One region of the Ferdinandcohnia salidurans genome, then DNA from elsewhere that is predicted to be linked to it. Evidence: predicted binding sites of a transcription regulator. Region 1 holds the regulator's gene; each other region holds the start of a gene.

Region 1 (7,758 bases):
GAAACGAATGAGATTGCAAAAGCTAGTGGTGTCACTTTACTAATAGATGAAGATAAGATTCCATTCAGTGAAGCCATTTTAGATCAATATAAAGACCGTGCACTTGAGTTTGCGTTATATGGTGGAGAGGACTTTGAATTGATCGGAACTATGGCTCCATCAGATTGGGATATACTAGAGAAAAAGGCAAAAAAACATGGTTATGCCCTTTCAAAAATTGGGACTGTCTCGGAAGGTGGTCCTGCTGTATTTTTGAATCGAGGCGGGGAACTTCATAAGCTTGAGATGAAGGGGTATAATCACTTTACTAAATAAGGTGGAATATATGGATAAATTTGAGTTTGTTACGAATACACCTGATGAAACGGGGAGTTTTTCATATCGCTTGGCCGAAAAGCTTGGACCTGGTGATGTGTTAACTCTTGAGGGTGATTTAGGGGCAGGAAAAACGACGTTTACCAAAGGTTTGGCAAAAGGACTTGGCGTTACAAGAACGGTGAACAGTCCAACCTTTACGATAATAAAGGAATACCAAGGGAGAATCCCGTTGTATCATATGGATGTGTATCGTTTGGAGCACAGTGATGAGGACCTTGGTTTTGATGAATATTTTGATGGTGACGGTGTGACTGTTGTTGAATGGGCACATCTGATCGAAGACCGATTACCTAAAGACCGTCTCACCATTAAGATTGAACACCAAGGGGATACGAAACGTAAGATTACGGTGATACCACTAGGGGAACGGTATCAACATTTATGTGAGGAGATATTTAGCGAATGAAAGTGTTAGCTATAGATACATCCAATTATGTATTGGGAGTTGCGATTGTGGATGAGGAGAAGGTAATTGGTGAGGTGATTACAAATCTACCCAAAAACCATTCTGTCCGCGTGATGCCTACAATTGAGCAGTTAATGAAGGAATGTGGGATTAAGCCAAAGGAGCTTGAAAAAATCGTTGTCGCGATGGGCCCTGGTTCTTATACAGGTGTAAGAATCGGAGTAACAATTGCGAAAACACTGGCATGGTCATTGCAGATTCCTTTAGTGGGAGTTTCAAGTTTAGAAGTCGTGGCGGCCAATGGCCGGCATTTTAATGGATTTATTTCGCCATTGTTTGATGCAAGGCGTGGACAAGTTTATACAGGGCTTTATCAATATGAAGGAAAAAGGCTAACCTGTGTTGAAGAAGATAAAATTATTTTATTAGCAGATTGGCTAGAAGAGCTTAGAAAGAGGGAGACACCGGTTCTTTTTATCGGTAATGATCTAGTCATCCACAAGGAACAAATAGAAACAGATTTAGAACAATTCGCATATGTTGCACCATATACAGATTGGAATCCGAGACCAAGTGAGTTGGCCGTTTTAGGGATGGAGAAAGCGCCTGTAGATGTTCATACATTTGTGCCAAATTACATACGTTTGGCAGAGGCGGAGGCGAATTGGTTAGGGAAGAGGCAGGGGTAAGAATGGAAGAGATCATCAAACAACAAATTTTGTTTCGTTTCATGACGGTGGACGATATTGATGGTGTGATGAAGGTTGAGACTTCAGCATTTACAGTACCTTGGAAGAGGGAAGCATTTTATAATGAGCTTGTTCATAATCAGTTTGCCAAATATATTGTCATGACTGATAACGATCAAGTGATTGGATATTGTGGAATGTGGCTTATTTTGGATGAGGCCCATATAACCAATATTGCGGTTCTTCCTGAATACAGAGGGAAAAAGCTAGGGGAAGCTTTACTTATGCAGGCGAAGCTTTTAGCGATGCAGCACCAGGCTGCTACGATGACGCTTGAGGTAAGGGTATCTAATCATGTTGCTCAAAACCTTTATAAAAAATTAGGATTTAAGCCTGGTGGAATCCGAAAAAATTACTATACAGACAATAATGAAGACGCGTTAGTTATGTGGGTGAATTTAAATGAGTGATAACCAAATAATCATGGGGATTGAAACGAGCTGTGATGAGACGGCTGTTTCAATTGTACAAAACGGAAGAGAAATTCTATCAAATGTTGTAGCATCTCAAATCGAAAGTCATAAACGCTTCGGCGGAGTCGTTCCAGAGATCGCATCAAGGCATCATGTTGAAGCTATTACACTGGTAATTGAAGAAGCTTTAAAGCAGGCCGATAAGAGTTTTGAGGATATAGATGGTATTGCAGTGACAGAGGGCCCTGGCTTAGTAGGAGCATTGTTAATAGGTGTCAACGCTGCAAAAGCGGTAGCTTTTGCCCACGATATTCCTCTATTAGGAGTCCACCATATTGCAGGTCATATTTATGCAAATCGATTGGTTGAGGAGCTTGAGTTTCCATTGTTGGCTTTGGTTGTTTCTGGCGGCCATACAGAGCTTGTCTACATGGAGGAGCATGCTTCTTTTAAAGTGATTGGGGAAACAAGGGATGATGCTGCTGGTGAAGCGTATGACAAGGTGGCTAGAACTCTTAACCTTCCATACCCAGGTGGGCCTCACATTGATCGACTTGCACATGAGGGAACAGCAACGATTGATTTACCGAGAGCTTGGCTAGAAGAGGATTCTTACGATTTTAGTTTTAGTGGTTTAAAATCAGCTGTTATTAACACACTTCATAATGCAGAGCAACGTGGGGAAACCATTGAACCGAAGAACCTAGCAGCAAGTTTTCAGGAAAGTGTCATCGATGTCTTAGTCACAAAAACAGTGAAGGCGACTAATGAATATAAGGTTAAACAGGTATTACTAGCAGGTGGAGTTGCAGCAAATAAAGGGCTTCGTGCAGCTTTAGAACATGCATTTTCAGACATGCCAGAGGTTAAACTCATTATTCCTCCACTTTCATTATGTACAGATAACGCTGCAATGATTGCTGCAGTTGGTAGTGTGTTATACGAAAATGGGAAGCGTTCATCTTACGCATTGAATGCAAATCCTGGGTTAGACATTGAAAGATAGTAAAAAAGTCCTCTTTTATAAAAGAGGGCTTTTTTTGTTGATAAATAATCCACAAAAACACAGCTTTTGTGGAAAACTAGTAAGAAGTACTGAAATAACTAATGTGCATTTGTGGACATTTTATGTGGATAAGTCTGTTGATAAGTGTGGATAATGTGGATAACGTGGATAACATAGTGTATAACTATATTTTTTTGCAGTAAATGATCAAAAAAAGTCCCCATTCTTAGTATTAGAGATGGGGATATCTTTATTTTGTTAATAGGTGTATAGTTCTAGGATGATAGTTATCCACTAACTTCGTGGAGAGACTCCCATTCTTCCATAAGAGCTTCAAGTTTTGCTGAGGATTTTTCGTTTTCTTCATTAATTCGTTGAACTTCCTCATGATTTTGATAGACTTCTGGATCACAGAGAAGCTGTTCATTTTCTTCAATTTTCTCTTCTATAGTGGAAATTTCCAACTCAATTTCTTCTATTCTGCGTTTTCGTTGACGCTCAAGCTTCTTTAATTGTTTTTCTTGTTCATAGGATGTTTTTTCTTGGACCACTTCACGTTTGACGTTCTTTGACTCTTGAGCTTCAAGTCTTGCGAGTTCCTCCATTTCAAACTTCTTTTCAAGGTGGTAATCATAATCACCTAGATATTCCGTAAGTCCTTCACTGGATAACTCAAACACTTTTGTTGCAATGCGGTTGATAAAATATCGGTCATGGGAAACAAAAAGAATCGTCCCGGGATAATCGATTAAAGCATTTTCAAGTACTTCCTTGCTATCAAGGTCTAAGTGGTTGGTAGGCTCGTCAAGAATGAGAAAATTTGATTTCTCCATCATTAGCTTTGATAGGGCAAGTCTTGCTTTCTCGCCACCACTTAAGGTTGAAACGGTTTTTAGCACATCATCCCCTGAAAAAAGAAAGTTCCCGAGAACCGTACGGATTTCTTTTTCAGATTTTAGAGGGTATTCATCCCATAATTCATTTAATACTCGTTTGTTCGAGGTGAGGTCCGCTTGTTGTTGGTCATAGTAACCGATGGTCACATGTGAACCAAAGCGAAATGTTCCATCCACGTTGTCGAGTTTTTCAATAATTGCTTTTAATAAGGTTGATTTTCCGATTCCGTTTGGACCCACTAATGCGATGCTATCTTCACGGTAAATATTGAAATTGATATTTTTAATAATCGGTTTGCCTTTTTCATACGAAACGGTGATATCTTTTGCACTTAGTACATCATTTCCACTTTGTCTTTCGATTTCAAATCGAAAGGAAGCCGATTTTTCATCACCTAATGGCCTGTCAATTAGCTCCATTCTGTCAAGCTGCTTTCGTCTACTTTGGGCACGCTTGGTGGTTGAAGCTCGAACCAGGTTTTTAGCGATAAAATCTTTTAGTTTTTCCACTTCTTCCTGTTGTTTTTCATATTTTTTCAGCTCAAGCTCATAGTTTTCAGCCTTGAGTTTTAAATAGTTGCTATAGTTTCCGACATATCTAGTGCTTGTGTGTCTAGAAATTTCATAAACTTGGTTGACCACTTTATCAAGAAAGTAACGGTCATGGGATACGATTAACAGTGCGCCAGGGTATCCTTGTAGATATTGTTCAAGCCACGTAAGCGTGCTAATATCAAGGTGGTTTGTTGGCTCGTCCAAGATTAACAGATCAGGCTTGGTTAGTAATAGTTTACAAAGGGCAAGGCGTGTCTTCTGACCACCGCTTAAGCTGGATATTTTGGTTTGGTAGTCTTCTTCTGTAAAATTAAAACCATGTAGAATTGATCGAATATCAGCTTCGTATTGATAGCCACCCTTTTCCTTAAAATCAACCTGTAGCTGATCATATTCTTCGAGTAATTTCTGGTAATCAACCGGATTTTCAAAGAGGGACGGGTCTCCCATTTTAACCTCTAGGTTTCTGAGATCTTTTTCAAGCTTCTGTAAGGATGCAAAAACAGTTAGCATTTCCTCCCAGATGGTGAGATTTGATTCAAGCCCTGTATTTTGGGCGAGGTAATCAATGGTAACGCTTTTTGGCTTGATAATTTCACCGCCATCATGTGACATATGGCCGGCAATAATTTTTAAAAGTGTTGATTTTCCAGCACCGTTTCGTCCAACGATGGCAATACGGTCACGAGTTTGTACTTCTAATTTTATATTCGATAAAATAAGATCAGCAGCAAAATACTTTTTGAGCTGATTTACTTGTAGTAAAATCATGTTATTTCACCTCTTGTTTCTATCAACAGTGTATCTTATATTACTTAATTAGAGCAACTGCAATGATATTGTTCACAGATGTATCAAAGACAGATGTGATAAAATAGTGTATAGTTTATGGGAGGGTTTGTTTTATGTCATCATTTACCCATTTTAATGAGCAAGGTCGCGCCAAGATGGTCGACATTACGGAAAAGTCAGATACTGTCCGTACAGCAATTGCAAAATCAAGTATTACTGTAAATAAAATCATTTATGAGCAAATAATAAATAATGAGGTTAGTAAGGGTGATGTCCTTGCTGTTTCTCAGGTTGCGGGAATTATGGCAGCCAAAAAGACGTCGGAGTTAATTCCGATGTGTCATCCATTGGCATTAAAAGGTGTTGATATACGTTTTAGCTGGACGACCCAAGATGAATATGTCTTACATATCACGGTTACAGTTAAAACAAAGGGCAGTACAGGTGTGGAAATGGAAGCACTTACCGCTGCATCTGTTTGTGCGCTAACTGTGTATGATATGTGTAAAGCGGTTGATAAAGGAATGGTCATTGGACCAACTTATTTGGCTGAAAAAACGGGTGGAAAGAACGGAGATTTTAAAAGGGAGCTATAGTTAGTTCCAAGTTAGTGGAGGAATTAAGGTGAATCTTGAACAATCAAAAATACCACAAGCAACTGCCAAAAGGCTGCCACTTTACTATCGATTTTTGAAAAATTTGCATGCCTCAGGAAAGCAGAGAGTTTCATCTGCAGAATTAAGTGATGCGGTTAAGGTAGATTCCGCCACAATTCGGAGAGATTTTTCTTATTTCGGAGCATTGGGAAAAAAAGGATATGGCTATAATGTCAATTATTTATTATCCTTTTTTAGTAAAACCTTAGATCAAGACGAGTTAACGAAGGTTACTCTAATCGGTGTAGGGAATTTAGGTACAGCATTTTTACACTACAATTTTTCCAAAAATAATAATACAAAAATTGAGCTTGCGTTTGATGTGGATTATAATAAGGTAGGTAGTAGTATTGGTGGAGTACAGGTATGCCATCTTGATGACCTTGAAAAAGAATTGCCTGATGATGTAACGGTAGCCATTTTAACGGTGCCGGTTGGGGCAGCTCAGTCGATTACAGACCGCTTGGTCAATAAAGGGATCAAGGGTATTCTTAATTTTACTCCAGCAAGAATCAATGTACCTGAACATATTCGGGTCCATCACATTGATTTGGCTGTAGAACTACAAGCTCTAGTATATTTCTTAAAGCATTATTCAAATGATTCAAATGATTCAAATGAAGAATAAAAATAGATCTTACAATTGTAGGGAGGTGACTTACAGTGGGAAGTCTTGGATTCGGTAGTATTTTACTGATTGTATTTGCAGCGTTATTAATCTTTGGACCGAAGAAGTTACCTCAACTAGGTAAAGCAGCAGGTAATACATTGCGTGAGTTTAAAAACGCAACAAAAGGTTTAGCAGATGATGATGACGATGATGTTAAGAAGAATGAAACTCAAGATGTGAAGTAATGATAGGATGAGTCACATGAACGAAAAAGAAATGTCCGTCTATGATCATATTGGAGAGTTACGAAAACGACTGATCTACATAGTCGTTTTCTTCTTCATTGTTGCATTAGGCAGCTTTTTTCTCGCAGAGCCAGTTATCCTTTATTTGCAAAATGCTGACGAAGCAAAAGAGCTGACAATGAATGCTTTCCGTATGACAGATCCAATTAAAATCTATATGCAATTTGCTTTTATCATTGCCCTTGTTATCTCGTCTCCTTTTCTCCTTTATCAGCTTTGGGCCTTCATCAGTCCTGGCTTATATGAGAAGGAAAGAAAGGTAACCTTGAGTTATATTCCGCTTTCGGTAATCCTTTTTTTAATAGGAGTTTCATTCTCCTACTTTATTTTGTTCCCATTTGTAGTGAACTTTATGACAAGGTTAGCGGAGCGCCTTGATATCAATCAGGTGATCGGGATAAACGAATATTTTCAATTCCTGTTGCAATTGACTTTACCGTTTGGCTTTTTGTTTCAATTACCAGTTATTGTGATGTTTTTAACAAGATTGGGAATTGTAACACCGATGTTTCTTTCTAAAATAAGAAAGTTCGCGTATTTTATTCTATTAGTCATCGGAGGTTTAATCACCCCTCCTGAAATAATCTCGCATTTAATGGTTACAGTCCCGTTGTTCGGATTATATGAAATCAGTATTCTCGTATCAAAAAGTGCCTACAGGAAGGCATTAAAAGCGGAAATGGAAGCGGCAAATTCAATGGAGTAGAGATAATTCCATAAAAAAATAACCTCCGATGTGAGGTTATTTTTTTGTTTTTGCGATTTTTTTTATTTTACTGTGCAGGACAAACATTCGGATTGCCACACCAAAGTCGAAGGTTGCGACAATTGCTAGAAGAATCGTAGAGAAGTTCCAAACGGTCTCTGCCGCACTATTAATCGCAATATAGGTAAACAGAGTCCCCATTAGCGCGTAAATGATGCCCATTACAAAAGGTGAAGTTCTTCGCATAAATTAAAAGCCTCCAATAAATGTCTGTTGCAGCTTCTCG
Region 2 (7,758 bases), on a different contig from region 1:
GTCCGCGGTTAATGCCAGTATGTGCGAGCATCAAGTCATAAACAGTTGTCACAATCAACTCATTACCAGATTGGTCCTTCATGCGTTTGATCGGAACACCACGCTCCACTTTTCCGCCTTCTTTTTCAGCAAAATAAGGGAACTCTACCATCGCTACCCCATCTGAATCATTTATGAAGCTAAGCTTTGGATTAATGCTTGTGCCATCTTCAGTCGTCATATCAAGATTCCATTTCGTGCTGCTATCCCATCTGAAACCTTGACTTCCATTTGGCACGGCAATTTGATTCGAGTCTTCGTCCCAAACCACTGTCTTCCAATCACCAAGCTCGTGTTCCGTTGAAAAATCAGAGGCACGCAGGAACCGGTCTGAACGGTAATTCTCTCCCTTTTTAGAAAGAGTGATTAGGAACGGTAAATCAGTGTATTGCTTTGCATAATCACGGAAATAAGGTGTTTCTTTATCCACATAAAATTCTTTTAAAATCACATGAGTCATAGCCATTGCAAGTGCCCCATCTGTCCCTGCTTTTGCAGGCAACCAGATATCAGCGAACTTATCATACTCCGCATAGTCCGGACTTACTCCAACTACTTTCGTTCCGTTATAGCGCGCTTCCACCATAAAATGCGCGTCAGGGGTTCTTGTTTGAGGAATATTCGTACCCCAGATAATGAAATATTTTGTATTGTACCAGTCACCGCTTTCTGGCACGTCAGTCTGATCGCCCCAAACCTGTGGAGACGCTGGCGGCAAATCTGCATACCAATCATAGAAACTAAGAATGGTTCCGCCGATAAGAGATAAGAATCTTGTTCCACCTGAATAACTCACCATTGACATCGCCGGAATCGGACTGAATCCTACTACCCGGTCTGGACCATATTTTTTAATCGTATAGATGGTCGATGCTGCAATCATTTGGCAAATATCTTTCCAGTTTCCTCTTACGAAACCACCTCTACCGCGTGCGGATACGTATGATTGACGTTTTTCCGGATTGGTGACAATATTTTCCCAAGCTTGTACAGGGTTTTCCGCTTTCGCAAGCTCATCCTTCCAAAGAGCAAGAAGGTCACCTCGTACATATGGATATTTCACCCGAGTAGGGCTGTATGTATACCATGAAAAGCTCGCACCACGTGGGCATCCGCGGGGCTCGTAATCTGGGAAATCATCACCAGTAGACGGATAGTCTGTTTGTTGAGTTTCATAGGCAATGATTCCGTCCTTCACATGAATCTTCCAGCTACATGAACCTGTACAGTTCACCCCATGTGTGGAACGGACGATCTTATCATGGGCCCAGCGATTGCGATAGACTGATTCCCAGTCACGCGGGCGTGGATTTTCTTCTGTCCAACCATCGTTTATACGCTCTCCACGCACTAAATGCTTTAGCGAGTGGAAGAGACTATTCTGCTTTGCCAATGTCTCCATCCCTTCCCTTTAGAATATTTGCCAATGGGTTAAAATCTTCACCCACTAACCTGAAGCTTTGCGTTCCTGCTTGGAACTCTTCGAGGAAGACTTTCCAGCTTGATGCATTTGCTGCGGCAAGAATAAGTCGCTGTAGCGTGCTCATATCCTGAATTTCATAGATTTCTTCAATCATTTTTCCAGGTATGTCACCAAATCTCATTCTTAGAACAGCAATCAAATCTTCCCGATCATCAATCAACATTGCGTCATTCTCCATTGAAAACAACAAATCAACCCCTTAATTAGAAAAGTGCAAAGCGCCTGCTTATCGGCGACAAGCATAAGACGAGCGCTGACAGAAGGCGCTTTTTGCCTTCCGAAGCGATTGCCTTATGACCTCGAGCCGATGGCGCTTGGAACTAGACACCAAAAACTAAGTACGATATTTTTATAGTTTAATCATCTTGTAATAGTCGGAAATCAACTGATTCTTACATTTTTCTGCGGTTTCTTTAAAAAAGTTTGTAACCTCTTCATCCGGATTTTCTGCTTGTTCAAAGCTTACAAAGCCCGTAACAGCTTGTGAAAATGACTCTGAGAATCGCAAAGTGAGCTCAAACCCATTTTCCTGCTTCACGACAGTGGCATAGATGTCATAGGAATGAATGTTATATGCTAAAAATGTTTCAACCATCTTCTGATATAAGTTTGGAGCCGCAAAACGCAGCATTTTTTCCTCAATTGCCTCTTTTTTACCCATTTACATCCCCTTTCCTCTATTTCCTAATTTTTCATTTTATTATTCGTTAGTTGCTAGCAGTTTATTCATTTCATCATCATTATGGATTTCATCTATTATTATTAAGCTATCAAGTAGTGGAATCATCCGGTGATCCGCTTCTTGTGTCTCAAGGCTTTTCTTCATCGTTGCAACGATGCGACGCATTAAATCATGGTCACGTGTTAATTGATTCACTAATTTTTCAAGTTTCGGGTTTTGTTCAATTATTTCTTTGTACAAACCTTCCTCTTCTGAATCCGCATGCTTGAGTGTTCTCGATTCCCAATGATCAATCGCAATCTCCGCCACCTGTAATGCTTTTTCCTTATCTCCTTGGTCAATACATTTTCTAAATAAATTTCGGAGCTCCTTCGCCTCATGTAATGCAGCCTCATGAATCGCTGAATGAGAATCCGTTTTTCGTAAACTTGGTCCTGTTGCCATCACTATCATCCTTTCATCATTTACAAAAGATTAATTTCTTCTTCCTTCATAATCCTTTCCATCTTAGGTTGCGTTAAACTTACTAGATTACATTTTGCGAAAAATGTCATAATTATGGATAGGCGAAATTCTTGTTCGAATTCTTGTGCTACATACACAAAAAGAGCCGAGGTTTGCACCTCAGCTCTTCGTTACTACTTCGTTATATTCTTATATTATTTGATTACTCATTCCAAGGCTGTGTATGATTCGCAATAACCTTTTTGTAAGAATCTGCAACTGATTGCGGAATCAAATCCTGTACTAAAAGATCATCGACAGAAGCATTCATTTTTGAAACCCAGTTTTCTCTTGTACCATAAAGTTTCTTAAGCTTGTCTTCACTAAACATTGTCATAAAATCACTTTCAATCATATATGTTGCAATTGGATTATCCGATAATGGATGGCGGATTCCTCCTGTCACATTTCCATGAGCATCTCTTGTGAGTTTCCCTGTTTTAGTGTCAACCTCTAACCATTTATCGTCTGCTACTGGGAAGTATTTTTCCGGTTCTGCATTTGGATCAGCTTTTTTAGCAGACGCATATTCATAAAGGTTATCAAGCGCACCACTTACAAACATATCGATATGCAAATCACTCTTTATCGTATTTGGAAGCGTGCTGATCGGATACTTTCTTGGATTCACTCCAGCTTTGATAAGTACATCATTATTCTGGATAATCGGTGAAATTGCATCTGAATGTGGAGCATTCGCTACTTCATAAAGTCTAAATATATCATACTCGCTGTTTTGATCTTGCTTATTTTTATAGGATGGGAAAAGCCCTTTTCCTTCCTTAAAACCAGCTTCAGCCTGAGACATAATGACCATCGTCGGAACTCCCATCGCCTTATAGATGGACTTTGGCGTATTCTTGTCATATAAAGATGGCATCACATCTTTAGACGGCTGAATTGAAGTTGGGATTGCACCTACCCAATTATAATAGCCATCAAATAAATACTCGTCTTTTTCAGCATTGTATAAGTATGGCTGGAACACATTTGTATACGTATTTAAATACATACCTGATTGGCTTTGACCACCAAGGAACACAAAATCAGGCTTTGTACCAAGAATTTCTTTACTTTGGTTCTCATCATTTAATGCCACACCAAGCTGTGAAAGCATATCCCAGAACAAACCATTTTCATATTGATCTTCATTATCCGCAACCCAGTCAATATCGGTATAACGGACAGGATCAAATGTTTTCAATGCTGTAACATTTACATTTTTGGAAGTGATCCCGATATAGCCATGTCCATTATCCATGAAATACTCCCAGCTTCTTCTCCATGTATCTTCCATATCGGAATTATTGGAAGCATTTAAAATATCAATATAAACTGCACCGGAGAAATCTTTCATATCCTTTGGCATACGCACAATGATTCTGTTCGTGTAATCATATGGACCACTTTTTACGGTTGGCACATCATTCCCTTCAACATTACCAAGCTCGTAAATATTGGCATTGCCGGAAAGAAAAAATTCCTTTTCCGTGTAAACATAATCATTCCAAATATCAACCTTACCAACAGAATCAAGCATCGAATTATATGGATGGCTAAGCTCCGGATTAGCAGCTGTATCCTGTTCGTTATGATCAAAACCAATTTTTTCAGGGTCAAATGGTTTTTCCTCAATCTTAGTTGGTTTAGCTTTTGAAATGGCGTAAATCTCATCCGCGTCTGGTCCGCCGAAGCCTTTCTTTTCATTTACATAGTCAACTAACTTATCATAGCCTTCTTGTAAAATATATCCTTCATCTAATAGTTTTTTTGCCTGTTCTAAAAATGGCTTCTTGTAATCTTTCTCATAATTAGAGTATAAGTTTGCTATTTTATCAGCGGTGAAGAAAACCATACTTCCATTCGTTTCAAAAGGAAGACCATTTCTACTAGGATAATAGGTCGCAATTGGATACTCAATCTGAGGTGCACGAATACCCCCCAATGCATTGCCATGTTCATCTGTTTTAGTGGTATAAATGGTTTTACCGTCTACAATTGATTCATTAAAATCAATCCATTTGTCATCTGCAGAAGGGGCTGGAATTCCTTCGGTTACCCACTTATGCATGTTTTCCTGTGCAGCATTTACATAAATCTGCAAATTTAAATCACTTTCATAATGACCAGGATCGTATTCTTTTGGCGGTCTTCCCTTTCCATTTCCAAGCTTAATTTCATCGCTGAACGGAATTACATCCAGTGTTGGATCTGTATGCGGTGTTCCCGCTACTTCATAAAATCTAAACTTATTTTTAGTTGTAGATGAATCACGTTTTCTCTCATACTCATAGATTGGTAGATTTGCAAACATATGCTCAAATTCAGACATAATAACGATATATGGAACACTCGTTTCTGAATAAGTAACGCTTGGTTGAGGCCCACCTGAATGAACATTTGTTGTGCCAGGTCCAACCAAATTCATATAGCCATCAAATAATGGCTTTCCTTTATTCGAATTTTTTAATAAATGATCAAATAAAGTAATATAAGTATTTAAATAAAAGCCTGATTGACTCTGCCCGGATAAATAGACAAATTTAGGTTTTAGACCACCCAAAATGTCGCCTGCACTTTTGCTGCGAAGCTTAGAGCCCAATTGGGAAAGCATATCCCAAATCAGACCATTTTCATCCTCACCTTTAACTTGCCAATTAAGGTCAGCATACCTCTCACTGTCGAACTTTTTTAAAGCATTAATGGTATCTGTTTTTGAAGTAATCCCAATATAGGCATGTCCTTCGTTCATATACCAATCATAGCTTCTACCCCAAGTATCTTCTAAGTCTACTCCACTTGAGGCATTCAAAATGTCTACGTAAACACGGCCTGAAAACTTTGCAGGATCCTTTGGAAATCTGACTAGCAGCCTTGTTGTATAATCATTGTCAGATGACTTGATAAAAGGAACATCCTTATCATCTATACTATAAACATTCGCTTTCCCTGACATGAAAAATTCCTTTTCATCATAGCCGTAGTCATTCCAAATATCTACTTGTCCACTTGAACTATACATGGAACTGAATGGATGACTTTTGTCAGTGGGTTCACTGTGAAATGTCATCCCTTCGTCGTAAGGAATTTCTTTCACAGTTGGAATCTGTTTTATTGCCTTTTTAATTTTCCCTTGATCTTTATGTGCGTTTGCATTTTGTATTGCCGGGTCCGCTTTGTGGGAACCTTCTTTCGCTGCCATTGTTGAAATTCCCCCACTCATTAATAACATAACTGAAAGAATAACAATGGAAATTTGTTTACCTAGTTTCAAACCTTTCACCTCGTTTTAAATAGTTAACCGCTTACATAAACTTTTAAAATCACCTCCTTAATTTCTGTTAACTTAAATATTAATATATCAGTAGTATAACGTTATCTATATACTACTTCTATAATCTTTTGAATATTTGCAATGAAATAGTTGTTTAGTCCCGAAATAAAAGAAGTGTGACTCCTCCAAAAGTCTCTTTACATAAAAAAAGCCGAGGTTTACCCTCAGCTTTTCTTTGTTATGTATCCTGTTGTTCTGTAAGGTCATTGAAGAGTCCAACGTAATATTTAACCTCGCCAGCTTCATTTTTCACTTCACTAATGGTCAGCCATTCACGATAGAGCTCTTTGTTTTTCCGGCGATTCCAAATTTCTCCCTGCCAGAATCCCTTCGATCGAATTGAATCCCACATTTGTTCATAAAACGCTGCATCATGTTTTCCAGAACGGAGAATACTTGGCGATTTTCCGATTGCTTCATTCGGTTCGAATCCAGTAACCGTTGTGAATGCATGGTTAACCTTTTGAATAATACCCTTCTGATTCGTAACCATCATTCCTTGAGCAACATTCTCGATAAGCTTTGCTTCCAGTTGAATTTTTTCAGTATAGAACATCCACACAACGAATACAGAGCTTAATAGTGCAAACATCGCGAGCGACATAAACCCGATCGCATAGTGTCCTGTCATTCCATACACGATTGAAAGAACGATTGGTGGGAAGAAACCACCTAATCCCCCCATTGCTGATACGATTCCGTTCACAATCCCAGCTTGCTTTGAAAAATAATACGGGACGAGCTTAAAAATCGTTCCATTCCCAATTCCCGCAAAAATGGAGATAAGTAAACAGCCAATGGTGTATAAGACAATATCAGGTGTAAACGCCAAGAGCACACCTGCAAACGTGATTACATTAAAAACGATAAACAAAATGAGATACGGGTTAAACTTATCACCAAGCCAACCCCCAATTGGGCGCATTAGGGTTGCCAGTGTAATAAACCCAGCTGTTCGCAATCCCGCGTCAACCGAAGTTAACCCAAAATGAGTGACTAAAAAGTTCGGTAAATACACAGTAAACGCAACAAAAGATCCAAAGGTTACAAAATAAAATAAGCTAATGAACCAGAGCTTTTCATTTTTATAAACGCTTTTTATCTGTTCACTCAATGGTTTATTTACTTTAGGTTCATGACGGTCGCCAAGCAAAAAGTTTAAAAGTGCAAATAAAATGACTGGTATTAAAAACAATCGGACCGTACTTTGCCACCCAATGCTTATTGCAAGCGCTGGTGCTGCAAATGAAGTGATTGCAGTACCAATATTTCCTGCACCATAAATCCCATTTACAAATCCATGACGTTCCTTCGGATAATACTTCGGTAAGGAAGTAACCCCAATCGAAAACAAGGCTCCCCCAATACCTAGAAGAAGTCCTCCTAGAATCAAATCAAACATGGTATCAGCGATACTGATATAGAAAATAGGAAGGATCAGGATGACAAATCCAAGGAAAAACAACCTTCTAGCCCCAAATTTATTTGTCCAAAATCCTAATAATATTCGCAACAGTGAGCCCAAGATGACAGGAACGGCTGTAACCATTGCGGTTTGATTATCGGTTAAAGGAATATCATGCTTAATGCTCGACATGAGGGAAGAAAGAATCACCCACACCATAAAACCTACAACCAAACTTGAGGTTTGAAGTGGCAACTGCAACTTTTGCGTCTTCATACTTTCGTACTCCTCCTCCAAACAATCTTTATGTA
Region 3 (7,758 bases), on a different contig from region 1:
CCTGTTAATTTCTCAAGAAACGTTCCTACAAAACTATTTCGTCCAAAAATCACAATTAACAAAAAACCAACAACCGATGGGGGCAGAACCAGTGGCAGCATTAACAATGTTTCCAGAAAGAGCTTGCCTTTAAATTGCTTATGTGCCATCCATTTACCTAATATTAGGCCAAGGAGTAAGACAATACAACCTGCCGTTATGGCGATGGTGATCGATAGTTTAATAGGTGACCAAAAAGTAAGTTCCATTATACAAACCTCAATTGTTAAAAAATGTTCAAAATGTCAGGAATCCTTATTTTCCAAGGTATTAAGCTTCAAAAATGAAGTAAGTGTGATTTATTATACACCTACCGTATGCCTAACATTATATGATTTTCTTAGAAACAAGTATAGCATTCCTATATGGAAGGTGGTACCTATGAGTCAATTAGCATTACATCAATCAACCATTTCAGATGAATTAACTGAGCTTCTTAAATCAGCTAATCAAGTCATCAATATGAAAAGAGGAACCTATTTATTTCGCGAAGGCATGAAAGCTTCTGAGCTCTATCTGATTCTATCAGGGCGTGTAAAGGTAAGTAAAGGGACATCGGATGGCAATGAATTATCGCTTCGAATCTGTAGTCAAAATGAAATCGTCGGAGAGTTGACATTATTTACAGATCAACCTAAATATTTATTTGATTGCAGGATATTGGAGGATTGTGAAATTGCCGTAATTCAAAAGGATGAATTAGAAAAAAAACTCTTTGAAAATACAACTCTTGCATTTGAATTTATGAAGTGGATGAGTGATCATTTTCGAAAAACACAAACAAAGTTTAGAGACCTTGTATTATTAGGTAAAAAAGGAGCATTATATTCCACCTTAATTCGAATGACCAACAGCTATGGGGTTGAGAAGGAAAACGGCACTTTAATTGACCTACGTCTGACAAATCAGGAACTAGCTAATTTTTGTGCAACCACAAGAGAAAGTGTAAATCGGATGCTGCATGATTTACGAGTGAAAGATATCATTTCTGTTCACAAGGGCTATATCACCATTCACGATTTAGGATATATCAAAAAAGCAATACAGTGCGAGGAATGTCCAGCTAAATATTGTAGTATTGAATAACCAAAAGAAAAGACCCATGGGCTCCCATGGGTCTTTGATATTTTATTGTACTGTTTTTTCTTTCTTACGAAGTACTTCCGGAATATATACACAGAATGGTTCGCTCTCCATATAATCACCTGTCATGGCATATGCACGAGAACGTGATCCACCACATACATGTCTAAATTCACATACTCCACATTTTCCTTTATATTTATCAGGATTACGCAAATCTTTGAAGATTGGGGATTCACGATAAATTTCAGCAAGTGGGGTCTCACGAACATTTCCTGCTTTTACAGGTAATAATCCACTTGGATACACATCTCCAGTATGAGAAATAAAGACAAATCCATTCCCATCGTTTACACCTTGTGGCGCTCTTCCAAGTCCATCAATTTGCCCCGTTTTCCCTTGCATAAGAGCATCCTTATAGCGGATTTGTTGTTCCGCATCCTTTGTTTCACGCATTTTTGATTGAATAACTACACGGCGATAGTGTTGCGCAGCAGTCGTTTTTATATCAAATTTCACACGTTTACTTAGGTCATACAACCAGCGGAATACTTTTTCATGTTCAACTGGGGAAATCATATCCGTTTCCTTTCCACGACCAGTAGGTACAAGGAAAAAGACGCTCCATAATACACAATCGAGGTCCTCAACTAATTTTGCCATTTCATCTAATGCATGGACATTATATCTTGAAATTACAGTGTTGATCTGAATGGGAATTTCAAGTTCATGTAAATATTTAATGGCTCTCATTGTTAAATCGAATGAACCATTTGTTCCGCGGAAATGGTCATGAATTTCAGCAGTAGGACCATCTAAGCTAAATGCCCAACGAGCTAATCCTACTTCTTTCGCCTTTTGAATGGCTTCTTTTGTTACATTTGGTGTTGCACTTGGTGTCATGGAGACGCGCACACCTTTTTTAATTGCGTATTCGGCAATATCATAGACGTCAGGTCGCATTAATGGGTCCCCACCTGTGAACACAAGCATCGGATTATTCATCTCATATATTTGGTCGATTAGCTTTTTCCCCTCTTCAAAGGAAAGCTCTCTAGGGTCTCTTTTATACTGAGCTTCAGCACGGCAATGTAAACATTTTAATTGGCAAGCCCTTGTAAGCTCCCAAATCACAATAAATGGATCTTCGTTATAGTCTCTTTCAAACATGAGGCAGACCTCCTTTATTAATGTACACATTTTAGCACTATAGAATAGTGAGCAATGTGAGGTACATCACAGAAAACGGAGGTGTTTAAAATTGTTCACAAATATGGAAAAGCGCAAGCGCCTAGAAATTGAACGTCTACTAACTACTGCCACGTCCTGTGACAAACGTAGACGTCAGCACATCGTGTGCAAGTCCGACAAGCATAAGAAAAGCTGGCGAGAAGGATGCCTTTTATCCTTCTTGACTGATTGGCTTATGACCTCGAGGGGCTAGGCGCTGGAGCTAGACATCAAAACTATATGAAAATTGAATTGAAGAAATATTCTTTGAAGAAATTAAATGTAATTGAGGGTTAACACTACAGCTACAAGTAGGTTTGGAGCCCCCAAGAGGAAAAACAAATAGGAATATCGAATTCTTTTTTTGCGGTCTTTTTTGCTTTCGGTGTAATAGTTCGCTCTTGCCCGATCACCACTTATAAAGGTATCAGATACAATTCCTGCAAGCAAAAAGCATATTATACCCAGGGTCCCAGAAATAACTGAATATGTTTCAAATTGACGAGTAGACAAACCAATTATTAGTAGAAGTCCAGAGGTTACTATACCTAAAATTAAGCCTACTCTCAAACATAATACCTCCTTCCAGATAACTCTATATTCTTATTTTATCACATTTTTCTGAAAATTATGAGTGATAGGCTTGAATAATAAAAACAAAAGCCTTTCGTTATTTCAGGTAAAAAAGACGTTGCCACGTCCAATGGCAACGTCTTTTTGACACATATCGTGTGGTCCTCAAATTGGGTTCTGCTTTATTTTTTCATATTCAGTTTTGTTATTGATATTCTCAAATTCCATACCTTGAAGCTGAAGGTCATGATCGGTTATAAATTTAACGTTGCAAGTGTCTAATAACTGGCTCATTTTTAATTTATTTACTTTAAGTAATTGTTCTATTTTATTTGCAACCCTAGCATGATACACGGCATTTAATGGTTGTTGTCTGTCATTGATAATAGGTACGATTGCATCAATACTTTGATCCTTTGTAAAAGAAATAAGCTGCTTTACTAGTTTGTCTGTAACAAAAGGTGTATCACAAGGTAAGATTACATACCAATCTGAGGATGTTTTTTGCATGACTGTGAAAATGCCAGCGAGTGGTCCCCTTCCCTGAAATCCAGGTATATCCTGAATAATGGAAACCGAAGATTCGTTACGAAATTGCTCTTCTAATACAGGATGGCTCACAATATAAAGTTGGTCCACGTTATCTTTTAATGCATCAATTGCATATTCGTAAAAATATTTATTTTGAAATTGGGCAAATGCCTTAGGGCTTCCAAATCTCCTTGATTCCCCACCAGCCAAAAGAACACCTACGATTGTCGTTATTTTCATCATTAAACACCCCTTTGCTTTTTTCTCCATAGTAGCATGATTGGAACAGCCTACCAAACGAAAAATCAAAGTGAACGATAAAAAAAGTGTAGACAAAGTCTTTAAAGACGATGCCTACACTATGTGAGAGATCGGAATCTGTGATTGGTTATTACTTTTTACCGATAGCAACGCGCCATACATCTGGGCCTTGTTCAAGGTATTCCCAAGTAAATGCATCACCGCGCTCCATCATAAACTGATATTGGAGTGGTCTTGGATCATGGTCATTTGATAGCTCCATGATTTCACCTGGTTGTAAACTATCAAAGGTTCTAAATATTGTTGGGTGCTTATCCTTCGGTGCATAATCTGGTGCGTTTACTTTCGCTGCAAATACCATATTAATATTCCTCCTTTTGATTTATGGGTCCATTGTACCCGAGTCTTTTTAGCTCATGTTGTGAAGCTAATCACTATGTACGTATGTTTTTTATCATATGTGCCGAAAACTATGCGATAATTAGATTGAACATGAATATCCCACGTAAACATCTTGTCATTCTTCATGATTGTGGAGTTTAAAAGAAATAACGGGGTGAAGAATATATGAAGGAATTTGTAGAAAAATGTAAGGAATGTGAAAAAGAAATTTATTGTTTAGATGGTTTTATAAATGGTGTTGTATTAGATGATAAAAATGGGATACTTTGCTTTGATTGTGCTGAAGAAAAGCAAGCTAACTAAGCTAGGAGTTTTGCTCCTAGCTTTTTTGTGTCCATTTTTCGAACATTGATTGTCATTCTCACCGACTATGATTTAAATCACTGTCTTAAAAAGTGGAATTGTTACACTAAATGTTGAGTAACCGCATATATAGTTTATTTGAACAAGGAGTGAGACAGATGGGACTACCATCGATTCGTGAACAATTGAAAGGAGTACCCTTGTTTCGGGAACTAACATCAGAAGAACTCGACCCAATTGTAGAAATTTCACAGTCACGATTATATAGACAAAAGATGTTTATCTTTATGCAAGACGATCCACTTGATCGTGTATTTTTCATCCAATCAGGAAAAGTAAAAATTTATAAGTCTGATATGCACGGGAAGGAACAAATTGTTTCCGTATTAGAAGCAGGTGAAATGTTTCCTCATGCTGGCTTTTTTCGAAAAGGCGGATATCCCGCACATGCCGAAGTAATCGAGGATTCAAATATCATCTTCACCCCCATTGATAAGTTTGAAGAGATATTGCTAAAAAACCCAGAGCTTTGCATTAAAATTTTTAAAGTGCTTGGTGAAAAAATCATAGACCTTCAAAAAAGACTAGAAGAACAAATTTTATTAAGCACCCAAGAACAAATCATTATGCTTTTACTTCGTCTTTGTAGGAGTAATGGTGAAAAGACTGGAAATCGCTTTAAACTTACAACTCATTTTACAAATCGAGAACTCGCTAATATGATCGGAACAACACGTGAATCGGTAAGTCGAACGATCTCTGTATTGAAAAAGAAACATATTGTTGACCTGACTACTGATGGTTATTACTTATTAGATCATATGAAATTGCATGATGAAATTTTCTGAGCTAATTCCAGCCTGACGGACAATCCTAAATAAAATTCACATTTGTGATTCATGTCACAACGTTTCTCATTGAAAATGATTATCATTAGGTTATAAACGTTAGATAAGGGGGACTCTCAGATGGAATCAAAAGTAGTAGAAGTAGATGTTAGGGAAGATCTTAAAAATAAAATTGAGCCTTTTCAAAAGATTATGGAAGCCGTTAAACCTTTACAGGATGGGGATACCTTTATTTTACACGCGCCTTTTAAACCGACTCCTTTATTTCCTATTTTAAAGGCAAAAGGATTTTCAAACGTGGCAGAGCAAATTGATAAAAAACATTGGAAGGTTACCTTTACTAAAGAGGTGACAAATAATGATATTAGATAATCGAGGTCTTGAGCCTCCTACACCAATGATGAGAACATTAAAGGCTCTCGAGAAACTAAACAAAGGTGAAACATTGACGATTATTAATGATCGTAGACCCATGTTTCTATATGAACAGCTTGAAGAACTTGGCTACAAGCACATAACAGAACCACATCCTGAAGGCGGCTTTCAAATTGAGATTACAAAATAAGGAGCTGCTTGATAATGATCCCTCAATTATCAAATGAAACAAATATCAGGCTACCGCTTTCATTCATTATTTTTAGTATTGTGGCATTAGTCGCATCCCAAGTCATCCTCCTATTTAATGGACATATGGTGATTGATGGGATATTTAGAACCCCTGCCATCCTATCATCAGCTCATTTACTCATTCTTGGTTGGGCCTTAATGGTTGCGATGGGGGCAATGTATCAGCTTGTACCGGTAGCCTTTTTAACTCCGATTTGGAGTGAAAAATTCGGATTTATTCAATTTTGGATAACAGCAATTGGTTTTGGTGGATTTGGTATTACTCTATCTTTTTCACCTACCATTTCTATTTTTACAGGTTCACTTGCTGTAATTGGAATATTATTATTTCTTGTTCAAATGTTTATGACAATAAAAAAACAGGCAAAGAAAAACATTCTAACGGCATTCGTTGGTAGTGCTCTAATTTGTTTGCTAGTCACTATTTCACTAGGAATTCTATTGATTGTTAATTTAGGAGCTGGCATAGCACACCTAGATCATTTTGCTGTTCTAAAAAGTCATATGCTACTAGGTGTGGCAGGATGGTTTACATTTTTAATTTTCGGCTTTTCCTATAAAATGGTCCCTATGTTTTCGTTAGCACATGGATTTTCGATGAAACTATCAAGTTGGGTCTATACTGTTTACGCCATCGGACTTGTCGTAACCATTTGCAGCTTTATTACTGAAGTGAACTTATTGTTACAAGTTGGGATGGCCTTGCTTTTTGCAGGTTTCGCCTTATTTTCTTACCATATTTCCACTATCATCAAGGTTAGATTAAAGAAAAAGCTTGATAAACCATTTATTTTTTCATTAATTGCCATTTGTTTTGGATTAGTTATTCACTTTTTTGGGATGGTTCTTGCGTTCCTTCCAGGGTATTACGAAATTTATGGGGTACTTGTCTTTCTTTATCTCTTCTTGTGGATTGCGGGTAGCATTCTTGGCTATTTATATAAAATTATTCCTTTTCTTTGGTGGACACATAAATATAGCAAACTGATTGGTAAAAGTGATGTACCTACTTTAAAACAAATGATTGATGAAAAAATGGCAATTCCCATTTTTACAGGTTTCGTTACTGGATGTGTTGTCGTAATTTTAGCCATTGCAACTAGACAATTGCTTATCTTTTCGATTGGCCAAAGTATTGTTGTCGCTTCAACTTTCTTTTTCAGTTACAGCATTATTAAGGTGCTATTTAAATAAAAGGGGAGAAACACAATGGAATTAAAAGAGAAAATTCTTGAGCAGTTAAAACAAGTGATTGATCCTGAATTAAATATTAATGTTGTTGATTTAGGACTTATATATGAAATTAATATTAAAGAAAATAATAATGTATATATTGAAATGACGCTAACTACTCCTGGTTGCCCACTACATGATAGTATTACCAGTGGAGTGAAGCATGCAGTTGCCTACCTTGAAGAAGTAAATGATATTGAGGTTTTAATGGTATGGCATCCTGCTTGGTCTCCTGAACGCATGTCTGAAGCTGCCATGAAGCAACTCAGAGGTTAACTTTATTCAGCAAAATGCAGAGGATTTCACATTCTTAGTTTGTTTCGTTATACTTTAAATAAGCTATTTCTCGAAAGGAGAGGTTTTAAATGGATGAAGCTTTAAAGGAAAATATGTTGGGGGCACTTGAACAAGTTGTTGACCCTGAATTAGGTATTGATATTGTTAATCTAGGTCTTGTCTATGATGTGGATATGAATGATGAGGGTGTCGCTCAAGTTTCGATGACATTAACATCAATGGGATGCCCACTTGCTGGAACGATTGCAATGGACGTAAAACGTGTTCTTACTGAATTACCTGAAGTAAAAGACGTAGATGTTAACATCGTTTGGAATCCACCTTGGAACAA

The links. The regulator Rex, encoded in region 1, represses fermentation and respiration genes when NADH is low (regulators of the CRP and FNR family bind a similar motif). The targets are predictions, from matches to a motif close to TTGTGAAATATTTCACAA.
Region 2: the regulator Rex is predicted to act here: its motif matches at 2,743-2,760, upstream of ACFSFW_RS20065 (hemerythrin domain-containing protein).
Region 3: the regulator Rex is predicted to act here: its motif matches at 5,313-5,330, upstream of ACFSFW_RS13305 (DUF2249 domain-containing protein).

The regions. Positions count from the first base shown of each region.
Region 1 is NZ_JBHUEK010000027.1:1,775-9,532, forward strand. Features, by position in the region: gene thiL (thiamine-phosphate kinase) at 1-315, shown strand, start outside; gene tsaE (tRNA (adenosine(37)-N6)-threonylcarbamoyltransferase complex ATPase subunit type 1 TsaE) at 326-784, shown strand; gene tsaB (tRNA (adenosine(37)-N6)-threonylcarbamoyltransferase complex dimerization subunit type 1 TsaB) at 781-1,473, shown strand; gene rimI (ribosomal protein S18-alanine N-acetyltransferase) at 1,476-1,943, shown strand; gene tsaD (tRNA (adenosine(37)-N6)-threonylcarbamoyltransferase complex transferase subunit TsaD) at 1,936-2,952, shown strand; gene ACFSFW_RS19040 (ABC-F family ATP-binding cassette domain-containing protein) at 3,240-5,174, opposite strand; gene moaC (cyclic pyranopterin monophosphate synthase MoaC) at 5,309-5,791, shown strand; gene ACFSFW_RS19050 (redox-sensing transcriptional repressor Rex) at 5,820-6,479, shown strand; gene ACFSFW_RS19055 (twin-arginine translocase TatA/TatE family subunit) at 6,515-6,706, shown strand; gene tatC (twin-arginine translocase subunit TatC) at 6,723-7,472, shown strand; gene ACFSFW_RS19065 (YdiK family protein) at 7,509-7,718, opposite strand; gene ACFSFW_RS19070 (CPBP family intramembrane glutamic endopeptidase) at 7,722-7,758, opposite strand, start outside.
Region 2 is NZ_JBHUEK010000029.1:123,083-130,840, reverse strand. Features, by position in the region: gene ACFSFW_RS20080 (nitrate reductase subunit alpha) at 1-1,432, opposite strand, end outside; gene ACFSFW_RS20075 (hypothetical protein) at 1,416-1,700, opposite strand; gene ACFSFW_RS20070 (hypothetical protein) at 1,872-2,183, opposite strand; gene ACFSFW_RS20065 (hemerythrin domain-containing protein) at 2,223-2,648, opposite strand; gene ACFSFW_RS20060 (alpha/beta hydrolase domain-containing protein) at 2,872-5,982, opposite strand; gene ACFSFW_RS20055 (nitrate/nitrite transporter) at 6,221-7,723, opposite strand.
Region 3 is NZ_JBHUEK010000020.1:67,441-75,198, reverse strand. Features, by position in the region: gene modB (molybdate ABC transporter permease subunit) at 1-248, opposite strand, end outside; gene ACFSFW_RS13340 (Crp/Fnr family transcriptional regulator) at 421-1,125, shown strand; gene ACFSFW_RS13335 (TIGR04053 family radical SAM/SPASM domain-containing protein) at 1,168-2,292, opposite strand; gene ACFSFW_RS13330 (DUF5316 domain-containing protein) at 2,629-2,922, opposite strand; gene ACFSFW_RS13325 (molybdenum cofactor guanylyltransferase) at 3,091-3,696, opposite strand; gene ACFSFW_RS13320 (DUF2249 domain-containing protein) at 3,848-4,078, opposite strand; gene ACFSFW_RS13315 (hypothetical protein) at 4,285-4,422, shown strand; gene ACFSFW_RS13310 (Crp/Fnr family transcriptional regulator) at 4,581-5,270, shown strand; gene ACFSFW_RS13305 (DUF2249 domain-containing protein) at 5,391-5,642, shown strand; gene ACFSFW_RS13300 (DUF2249 domain-containing protein) at 5,629-5,835, shown strand; gene ACFSFW_RS13295 (heme-copper oxidase family protein) at 5,850-7,091, shown strand; gene ACFSFW_RS13290 (metal-sulfur cluster assembly factor) at 7,107-7,406, shown strand; gene ACFSFW_RS13285 (metal-sulfur cluster assembly factor) at 7,496-7,758, shown strand, end outside.